Regions from separate parts of the Arthrobacter sp. NPDC058192 genome, predicted to be linked through region 1. Evidence: riboswitches for the same ligand, from Rfam matches in the RefSeq annotation. Region 1 holds a riboswitch; each other region holds the start of a gene.

Region 1 (3,245 bases):
GCGACCCCGTTTCGGCCGGCGAATACCGGCGCATCGCCACGGTGGTCAGTTCCGTCCCGGAGGCCACGAGCGCCGCCCCCAGTCCGTCCAGGCTCGGTGCGCCGCCGGTGCCCATGATGAGGCGGGAGCCAAGCGTCACGCCGTCGACCACGAAGCGGTCCGCGGGCGCCGGAGGGGCCGCGGGTGCCGGAGCACCCGGGTCGCTCGGGACTCGACTAAATGTTGTCTCGCTCACCGTCATCCTCCTTGGACTGCCGTGACAAGTTCGACGTCGTCGCCGTCGGCGAGCGCGGTGGCGTGCCACTGGCTGCGCGGCACGACTTCGGCGTTGCGGGCCACCGCGACGCCGAGTTTACGCCCGTCGGCGGCCTGCCCATCGGGGCCGATGCTGCGGCCGGTGAGCTGGCTGACGAGCGTGCCGACGGAGGCGCCGTCGGCGACCCTCTGCTCCGTTCCGTTAAGTCTGATGTTCATGCTGCTTCCTTGGTGGGACTGTCCCCGGACGCACCGGGGACGCGGGAAAAACGGTCGGGACGGAATCCTTCCCAGCGCGGGTCGGATGTTCCGTCGATGAGCTGCCGGGCGACGGCGGCGGCCGCGGGAGTCAGCAGGACGCCGTGCCGGAAGAAACCTGTGGCGATGATGAGCCCCGACACGTCCCCGCCGTCCGGGTCCGCGGCCCGCCCCAGCAGCGGGGCGTTGTCCGGCGTGCCGGGCCGGGCCCGCGCCGTGGCTTCGAGCAGCTCCAGCTCCGCCACCGCGGGCACCAACTGCTGCGCGTCCCGGAGCAGCTGGTAGATGCCGCCGGCGGACACGGCGTGCGGATGGACCGGACCGTCCTCGCGCTGGGTGGCACCGATCACCACCGTGCCGTCCTGCCGGGGCACGATGTACACCGGCACCCCCCGCACCATGCCACGCACAGTGGCCGTGACCAGCGGCCGCAGGTGCCCGGGCACACGGAGCCGGAGGATGTCGCCGTAGACCGGGCGCAGCGGCAGCACCAGTCCCGGGGGCAGACCGTCGAGTGTGGCGGCGCCCAGCCCGTTGGCGACCACGGTTTCCGTAGCCCGCACGGAACCGCCGCCGGTCAGCCGGACCCCGGCGACGCGGCCGCCTTCCCACAGCAGCCCGGCCGCGCGCCGCCGGACGAAGCTGTTGCGGCCCTCGGCGTCGAGCAGTTCGCCGAGCCGGGCGACCAGCAGTCGCGGGTCCACCTGGTGGTCGGCAGGGATGTCGAAGGCGCAAGAGATGGCGGGGCTCAGCAATGGCTCGCGGCCGCGGGCCTCGCGCACTGTCAGGGGTTCCACGGTGAGGCCGCAGGCCTGCTGGGCAAGCCGCAGGTCCGCGAGCGCGCGCCGGTCCGCGGCGTCGGCGCCGACGGCGAGGGTCGGCGTCGTCACGTAACCGGTCCCGGTTGCCGAGCCGGGCGCAGTGGTTTCCAAGCTGGCGGCGGCGTCGATCGCGGCCGCGAACGCGGGCCACAGCCGGGAGGACTCCAGCATCAGCTCCAGGAGCTGCTCCTCCTGGTAATGCAGTTCGCTGACGGGAGCCAGCATGCCGGCCGCGGCCCAGCTGGCTCCGCTGCCGGGCGCGTCATCGATCAGGACCACGGACCGGCCGGCACGGCTGGCCTCGAAGGCGATGCCGTGGCCGATCACGCCGCCGCCGATCACGGCAACGTCGGCCGTGATGTCGGCGTTGACGGCGACGTTGACCGCGTCATCTGCGGCTTCGGCTTCATGGCTGGTTCTTGTGCCCATGGAAAATTCCTTCCCTACGCCGGTACTAGCCGGATCAGGTCAAGCGGTCGGCTCTGACGCCCTCTCAGCCATGCAGCGCCGACATGGCGGCTGCGGGGCTCCCGCGGTATCCGCCCAGTTTAGAGGAACTAGGCTGGTGCCATGAGCCAGGACTCCCTCCACACAACTGCCCGCCTCTATCTGTGCACCGACGCCCGACGGGACCGCGGAGACTTCGCGGACTTCGTGGACGCCGCTTTCGCCGGCGGAGTGGACATCATCCAGCTGCGCGACAAGTCGCTCGAGGCGGCCGAGGAGCTGGAGCTTCTGGAGGTTCTGCACGCCGCAGCCGCGCGGCACGGCCGGCTGTGGGCCGTCAATGACCGCGCGGACATCGCTTCACTGTCCCGCGCGCCGGTGTTCCACATCGGTCAGAAGGACATTTCCCTCGGCGCAGCCCGCGGCCTGCTCGGCAAACACACCGTGGTGGGCCTGTCCACGCACAGCCCGGAGCAGGTAGACGCCGCCATCGCGTCCTCGCCGGGCCGCAAGGGCCTCGACTACTTCTGCGTGGGACCGGTGTGGGCGACTCCCACCAAGCCCGGACGTGCCGCAGTCGGCCTGGACCTGGTGCGTTACGCCGCGCAGGCGATCAGCCGCGCCGAAGCGGAGGGGACCGGCAAGGTCGAGGGCGTCGTGCCCTGGTTCGCCATCGGCGGGATCGACCTCGGGAACGTGGAGCAGGTGGTGGACGCCGGGGCCCGGCGGATCGTCGTGGTCAGGGCCATCACTGACGCGGATGATCCGGCACACGCCGCGGGCGCACTGCTGGCGGCACTGGACGCCGCAGACTCCTGAGCCGGTTTGGCGGGCGCCGTCCGGGGCCGGGCTGCTGATCCAAGACTATTGGCGGAAATCGGGCTAACCTGATTTTCGTGTCCCATCATCGCCTGACCCCGAGCGTTCACGAGCAGAAGAACCAGCTCGCCGGAGCGCTCAAGGCGCTGCGCACCGAGCTCGAGCTCCCGGGCCCGTTCCCGGAGGACGCGCTCCGGGACGCGGAGGCGGCGGTCGCCGAGCACAAGTTTCCGGACCTGGATCTGACGCATGTGGAGTTCGTGACCATCGATCCGGCATCCTCCACCGACCTGGACCAGGCGCTGCACATCGAGCGCTCCGACGGTGGCTACAAGGTCTTCTATGCCATCGCGGACGTTCCGTCGTTTGTCGCCCCCGGCGGGGCCCTCGACGCCGAAACCCGCCGCCGCGGCCAGACTTTCTACACCCCAGACGGGCGGATCCCGCTGCATCCCGAGGTCATCAGCGAAGCCGCCGGCAGCCTCCTGGCGGACCAGCTGTGCGCGGCGTTCGTCTGGGAGTTCGACCTTGACGCCGCCGCGGAGGTGACCTCGGTGCTCGTGCGGCGCGCGCAGGTGCGCAGCCGGGCCAAGCTCAGCTACAAGGGTGTGCAGGCAGAGCTCGACGCCGGCACCGCGGCACCCG
Region 2 (3,245 bases), on a different contig from region 1:
GCGGCCAAGCGCGGGCCGGACGAAGGCGCCGGATCCGCCTAGACGATGTCCTGGGTCTTGGCGAAACGCGTGATGGCACGCTGGGTGCCGCGGTTCGCAAGCACCTGGATGATGGCGCTGACCGCGGCCGAGATCAAGGCGAACGTCAGGGCTTCGCGCAGCGTGGTGGGGACGTCGTCGTCGCCCTTGGGCGGCTTGCTGCCCGTCGACTTTTCCCAGAGGGTGTCCACCAGTTTGGTGCCGGCGAAGCCGGCGATGAGGCTGACGCCGGTGCCGAGCAGCTTGATGAGGATGTTCATTCTTAGGTCTCCTTGGGGCGCGGGACTGGGCTTCCCCTAGCCTAGCTGGCCAGACGGCGGGTCCAGTGCATTGCCGGAGCGGACGTGCACGCCAGGACGGCCGGGTGCCCGGGTCGAGGGTTAAGGGGTGGTGCTTTCCGGGGTGAGGACCAGCCGGAGCGCCTCCACCACCAGCTCGTGGTCTGCCTTTTGCGGCAGCCCGGAGACGGTCACGACGGCGACGGCCCCCGTGCCGCGCACGTAGATGGGGAACGCCCCGCCGTGGGCGGCGAACTCCATCTGATCGAACCAGGCATTGTCCTCAATCCGGCCGCCAGCAGCGCGGGCGCGGAGCCCCACCAGCAGGGACGGGACCTCGTACCGCTGCGCAGTGCGCTTCTTGGCGTTGATCCAGCGCTCGTTGTCCGGTGTGGCGCCCTCCAGCGCCGCGTGGAAGAGCACCTGCTCGCCCTTGGTGATGTCGATGGCGATGGGCAGCGAGCGTTGCCGGCCCAGCTCGACAAGGAGGAGTCCGAGGTCCAGCGCGGTGTCCTTGTTGAACGAGGCGAACTGAAGCGCGTCGATCTCGGCCAGCACGCGGCCGATGAGCGCCGCGAGGGAGCCCGGCGGCTGCGGCTCGCTCGAGTCCGGGTCGTAGTCCCCGGAGGGGTTTGGCGTGGCTGGTGTGTGCGTCAAGATGATCCAGCTTTCCGGTGGGAACGAGGCCGCCTCTGGCGGGTCCGGGGGTCCGGCACGATGACTCTACCAAGCGGTTGTTCCCGGCAGCAGGGCACCCCGTCTGTGTCAAGGTGTACCGCTGAAATCCCGGCCGTTCGGGTGTAAACTGAGCCAGCCCACAAGGGCGAAATAATTACGACAGGGGAGCGCCGCCGTCGGGCGTCGCCGGAAAATCCGGGGACACCATTGGTGGGCGCTGAGAGTGCGGACAGCCGCAGACCCTCGAACCTGATCCGGTTAGTACCGGCGCAAGGGAGTCGAGTTCTCAGGGTGCGCGGAGGACGGCGAAAGCCGAGCCCGGCCGGAGCACCCTCCCCTCCTGTTCCTCAGGAGGACGACATGACAGATATTTCAGCACAGCATGATTCCACCAGCCGCTCATCCGCGCCGCGCAACTACAGCTGGCGCGTGGTGGACATTGTGGTGGCCGCCTTGATCGCCGTGGCCGGCGGCGTCATCTTCTGGGCCTGGTCCCAGGGCGCCAACCTGATTTCGACTCCGGTCAATGCGCTCTACCCGCCGCTGACCGGCCTCTACGCCGGCGGATGGATGATCCCGGCCGTGCTGGGCATGCTCATCATCCGCAAACCCGGGGCGGCGCTGTTCTGTGAATCCGTGGCAGCCACCGGTGAGCTGATCATGGGCTCGCAGTACGGCACCACGGTGCTGATCTCCGGTGTCCTGCAGGGTCTCGGCGCGGAACTGGTCTTCGCGGCCTTCCTCTACAAGAAATTCAACCTGCCGGTGTCGCTGCTGGCCGGCGCCGGAGCGGGCCTCTTCTGCGGCCTGAACGACTCCTTCCTGCCGTGGGGCTGGAACATCGCTTACGAAGCAGGGGACAAGCTCGCCTACATCATCTTCACCACCATCTCCGGCGCAGTGATAGCCGGCGGATTGTCGTGGCTCGCAACCCGCGGGCTGGCCAAAACCGGCGTGCTGGGCTCCTTCGCCTCCCGCAAGGCCGCCACGGAGCCCGTCTTCTCCTGAACCGTTCACGGAATCCTCTTCTGAAACCTGCAGACAACTCATGACATCTACAACGGGCGTCCGGCCCGCCGCCGTCTCGGCCCGCGGCTGGGGCTGGCGGCACGCCGGAAGGTCCCGGCCCGCGGTCAGCGGCCTGGACCTGGACATCCGGCCGGGGGAGCGGGTGCTCCTGCTGGGTCCCTCCGGCGCGGGCAAATCGACGCTGCTCCACGCCCTGGCGGGCGTGCTGGGGGACAACGCGGCCGGCGCCGCGGGAGCGGGCGGCGACGCCGAGGATTCTGACGAGACCGGAAGCCTGCTGATCGACGGCGCGCCGCCGCGTACGCAGCACGGCCGCGCCGGGCTTGTGCAGCAGGACCCGGAAACCCAGGTGGTGCTGTCCCGCCTCGGCGACGACGTCGCCTTCGGCGCGGAGAACCTCTGCGTCCCGGCCGCGCAGATCTGGCCGCGCGTGCGCGAGGCGCTCGACGACGTCGGGCTGGGCAGGCTGCCGCTGGACCACCCGACGTCGGCCCTCTCCGGCGGGCAAAAGCAGCGGCTGGCCTTGGCCGGGATCCTGGCGATGCGGCCGGGGCTGCTGCTGCTCGACGAGCCGACCGCCAACCTCGACCCCGCCGGCGTCCTGGAGGTCCGTGACGCCGTCGGGCGCTGCCTGGACAAGACCGGGGCCACCCTGGTGGTGGTGGAGCACCGCGTGGCGGTCTGGAAAGACCTCGTGGACCGGATCGTGGTGCTGCAGCCCGGGACCGCCACGGAATCCGCGGTGCTGATCGACGGGCCGCCGGAGCAGGTCCTGGCGGAGGCGCGGGACATGCTCATCCGTGCCGGAGTCTGGGTCCCCGGGTACGTGCCGCAGACCCGGCCCCGGACTGCCCCGGATGCTGCCGCCGGGCCGCTGCTGCTCGCGGCGGACGGCCTCGCCGTCTCCCGTGAGCGGCCGCGGCGGGCCGGGCTGCGAGAGCGCTTCCGCAGGATCCCGCCGCGGCCCGTGCAGTCCGGGATCCAGGCCCGGGTCCGCGCCGGCGAGGCCCTGACCATCACCGGGCAGAACGGCTCGGGGAAGTCCACCCTGGCGCTGACGCTGGCCGGTCTGCTGCCCCCCGCCGCCGGGACGGTATCTGCCGCGGCGGAGCTGGGCAGCCTCCTGGGCGATGGTGCCGGGACGGACCCGTACCGGTGGAAAGCCCAGCAGCTGATCGCCAGGATCGGAACCGTGTTCCAGGAGCCCGAGCACCAATTCGT
Region 3 (3,245 bases), on a different contig from region 1:
CGTTGAGGTAGATGGCGTCCTGGGCGAGGTAGTAGGCGAACTCATGTTCGGCCAGCGTGCCGTCGGCGAGTCGGCGGATAAAGTCCAGGGCATAGATGGCGTCGAGGTCTTCCGTGGCGCCCGCACGCAGGGCCGCGGCGAACTCGCCCTCCGCCGGGGCCTGGCCGGCCAGGGGGCCGCGCGCGCGGCCCTGCAGGTGGTGGAAATGATGGACCGGGCCGTTGCCGGTGCCGACGTCCAGGACCGAGGCTTCGCGCAGCGCGCCCAGCAACCACGGCTTGACCTCCCGCAGCGCCGCTTCCCAGTTCCCGACCCGGGCCTGCACCGTGGCCATGGCCGAGGACAACGAGCAGCCGGTGCCGTGGCTGTTGCGCGTGTCGATCCGCTCCCCCGGCACCACCACCGTCTCCTGGCCCAGCAGGCCCCCGGTATTGACCAGCGCGTCCGGGCAACCGGCCGCGGCGGCGCTCCCGGCGGCGCTCCCGGTGTCCGCCCCGCCGTCGTCCTGCAGCGGACCGCCGGGCTGGCCGCCCTCCAGGTGCCCGCCCTTTACCAGGACGGTGGTGCCGGCCTGGGCGGCCAGCCGCTTGCCCTGCGCCAGGGCTTCCGCCCAGTCCGCCGCGACCGGCTCCCGGAGCAGGATGGCCAGTTCAGACAGATTCGGCGTGATGAGATCCGCGAGCGGCAGCAGGGACGCCATGGCGGCCTCGGCCGATTCCTGCAGGAGCCGGTCGCCGCTGGTGGCGACCATCACCGGGTCCAGGACCACGACGGCGGGACGCACCTTGTCCAGCCAGGTGCGGACGGCGTCGATAACTGCCGCGTCGCCGAGCATGCCGATCTTGACGGCGTCGATGCCGATGTCGTCGCTGATGGCGTCCAGCTGCGCGGTGAGGAACGCTGCCGGCGGTACGTGCACGGCGCTCACGCCCTTGGTGTTCTGCGCGGTCAGGGCGGTGATGGCGGCCATGCCGTAACCGCCGTTCGCCGCGATGCTCTTCAGGTCGGCCTGGATCCCGGCCCCGCCGGACGGGTCGGAACCGGCGATGGCCAGCACCCGGGGAATACGGGTCGCCGCGGCCGGGGCCGGCTCCGGCGGCAGATCACTGGGCAAAAAATTACTCGGCAAGAACTCGGACGGATTCAACGCGGACAAGTCAGACATCCCTTCGCCGGTGCTAGCCGGACAGGTTCAACGGGTCTGGTCTCAGCCGGCCCGATGGTCGGCACCCCGTGTCAGTGCTCCAGCCTAGCCGCTGCGCCCGCACGCCCCTTTAACGGCGGAACGGGTCGGGGCCGGAGGGGCGTAGTGTTACGCCCCTCGGCCCCGACCCGCTACCCCACCAGTGGCGGAGGGGAACAGTCAGCCGGGATTCAGCCGAGGACTAGAGCTCCGACGCCGGCACGCCGACGCCGAGGATGATCGGGGCGTTGCCGGTCGGAACCGCGGCAGGCGCGGCCGGGGCCTTGGCCTCGTGAACCGAACCGGCCGCCGCCGGCGCGGCTGCCTCGCGATGCTCCACGGACGTCTCGTTGGCTGCCCCCTGGGCACGGCTGGCGCTCCGGTTGCGGCGCCCGCGGCGGCCACGGGACGTCGCGTCGGCCGCCCGGGGCTCAGGCGCCTCAGTACGGACCGCTGCGGCTGATCCGGCAGAACCGGGTGCCTCGGCCTGCGGCGCGGCGGCGGCCTGTCCCTGCTCCTGTCCCTGCTCCTGCTTTTGGGCCTCGCCCTCGCCCTCGCCGAGGTTGGCGAAGGCTTCGGCCAGCAGGTCCAGGGTCAGTGCCGGGGCCGGCGCGTCCTCGGCGTGCTCGACGTACGGAAGGGCCACCTGCTCGCCGCCAAAGGTCAGGACGGCCGCGGGACGGCCGGCTGCTTCCTCGGTGGCCGCGAGCTGGGCGACAGCTTCGACGGCCTCGGCCGCGGCCTGGCGCACCCCGGCGTCGCTGGCAGTGGCTGCCTCGCCGTCGTGCAGGTGGGCGGCGTGCGCCGCGGCGGCGATGTTCGCCAGGGCGGTGCGGGTCGCCTCAGCCTTGGCGTGGCGCTCGGCCTCGGTCGGCTCCGGATGGACGGCTGCCGGTGCCGAAGTCGCGGACTCCGTGCCCTGGCCTCCCCTGCCGCGGCGGCGGCTCTTGCGTTCGGTCCGGGCGGCCGGCTGGGCCTCGGTGCGCGGCACGTAGTGCTCGGCCGCAACGGTGTTGGCGCGGCGGTGCTCCACGGGTTCGTCGTGGGTGACGATTCCGCGGCCCGCGCAGGCCTCACACTGCTCGCCGAAGACTTCCAGCAGCCCGGTGCCCATCCGCTTGCGGGTCATCTGGACCAGGCCCAGCGAGGTCACTTCAGCCACCTGGTGCTTGGTGCGGTCCCGGCCCAGGCACTCCACCATGCGGCGCAGCACGAGGTCGCGGTTGGATTCGAGCACCATGTCGATGAAGTCGATGACGATGATGCCGCCGATATCGCGCAGCCTCAGCTGCCGGACGACTTCCTCGGCCGCCTCGAGGTTGTTCTTGGTGACGGTTTCCTCGAGGTTGCCGCCGGAACCGGTGAACTTGCCGGTATTGACGTCCACCACTGTCATGGCTTCGGTGCGGTCGATCACGAGGGAACCGCCCGAGGGCAGGAAAACCTTCCGGTCCAGGGCTTTGTGGATCTGCTCATCGATGCGCCAGGCAGCGAAGATGTCCGTGTCCTTGGTCCACTTCTCGAGCCGGCCCACCAGGTCCGGTGCGACGTACGTAACGTAGGCCTCGATGGTGTCCCAGGCTTCCTCGCCGGAAACGATCAGCTTGGAGAAGTCCTCATTGAAGACGTCGCGGACCACCTTGATGGTCAGGTCCGGTTCGCCGTAGAGCAGCTCCGGGGCAAGGATCTTCGTGGACGTCGACTGGCTCTCGATGCCTTCCCACTGCGCGCGCAGGCGGTTGATGTCGTGGGTCAGCTCCTCCTCGGACGCTCCTTCGGCCGCGGTGCGGACAATGACGCCCGCGTCTTCGGGCAGGCGGTCCTTGAGGATCCGCTTAAGGCGGTTGCGTTCGACGTCGGGCAGCTTGCGTGAGATGCCGGTCATGGAACCGCCGGGCACGTACACGAGGTAGCGTCCGGGCAGCGAGATCTGGCTGGTGAGGCGGGCGCCCTTGTGGCCAACCGGGTCCTTCGTGACCTGGACCAGCACGGAGTCGCCGGACTTGAGCGCGTTTTCGATCCGGCGCTGCTTGCCTTCGAGGTTGACGGCGTCCCAGTTCAC

Evidence for each region. A riboswitch is a leader RNA that binds a small molecule or an ion and turns the genes downstream of it on or off. The one in region 1 is predicted to bind thiamine pyrophosphate.
Region 2: another riboswitch for thiamine pyrophosphate. It lies ahead of ACFVVK_RS01900 (ECF transporter S component); the one in region 1 lies ahead of thiO (glycine oxidase ThiO).
Region 3: another riboswitch for thiamine pyrophosphate. It lies ahead of ACFVVK_RS06005 (bifunctional hydroxymethylpyrimidine kinase/phosphomethylpyrimidine kinase); the one in region 1 lies ahead of thiO (glycine oxidase ThiO).

What each region holds. Positions count from the first base shown of each region.
Region 1 covers NZ_JBHVVJ010000003.1:25,533-28,777, reverse strand. The annotation lists gene ACFVVK_RS03815 (thiazole synthase) at 1-151, opposite strand, end outside; gene thiS (sulfur carrier protein ThiS) at 238-474, opposite strand; gene thiO (glycine oxidase ThiO) at 471-1,763, opposite strand; TPP riboswitch at 1,757-1,878, opposite strand; gene thiE (thiamine phosphate synthase) at 1,905-2,600, shown strand; gene ACFVVK_RS03795 (RNB domain-containing ribonuclease) at 2,678-3,245, shown strand, end outside.
Region 2 covers NZ_JBHVVJ010000001.1:399,510-402,754, reverse strand. The annotation lists gene mnhG (monovalent cation/H(+) antiporter subunit G) at 1-42, shown strand, start outside; gene ACFVVK_RS01910 (DUF4235 domain-containing protein) at 39-299, opposite strand; gene ACFVVK_RS01905 (heme-degrading domain-containing protein) at 420-974, opposite strand; TPP riboswitch at 1,147-1,289, shown strand; gene ACFVVK_RS01900 (ECF transporter S component) at 1,356-2,003, shown strand; gene ACFVVK_RS01895 (ABC transporter ATP-binding protein) at 2,044-3,245, shown strand, end outside.
Region 3 covers NZ_JBHVVJ010000004.1:200,508-203,752, reverse strand. The annotation lists gene ACFVVK_RS06005 (bifunctional hydroxymethylpyrimidine kinase/phosphomethylpyrimidine kinase) at 1-1,165, opposite strand, end outside; TPP riboswitch at 1,148-1,244, opposite strand; gene ACFVVK_RS06000 (Rne/Rng family ribonuclease) at 1,386-3,245, opposite strand, start outside.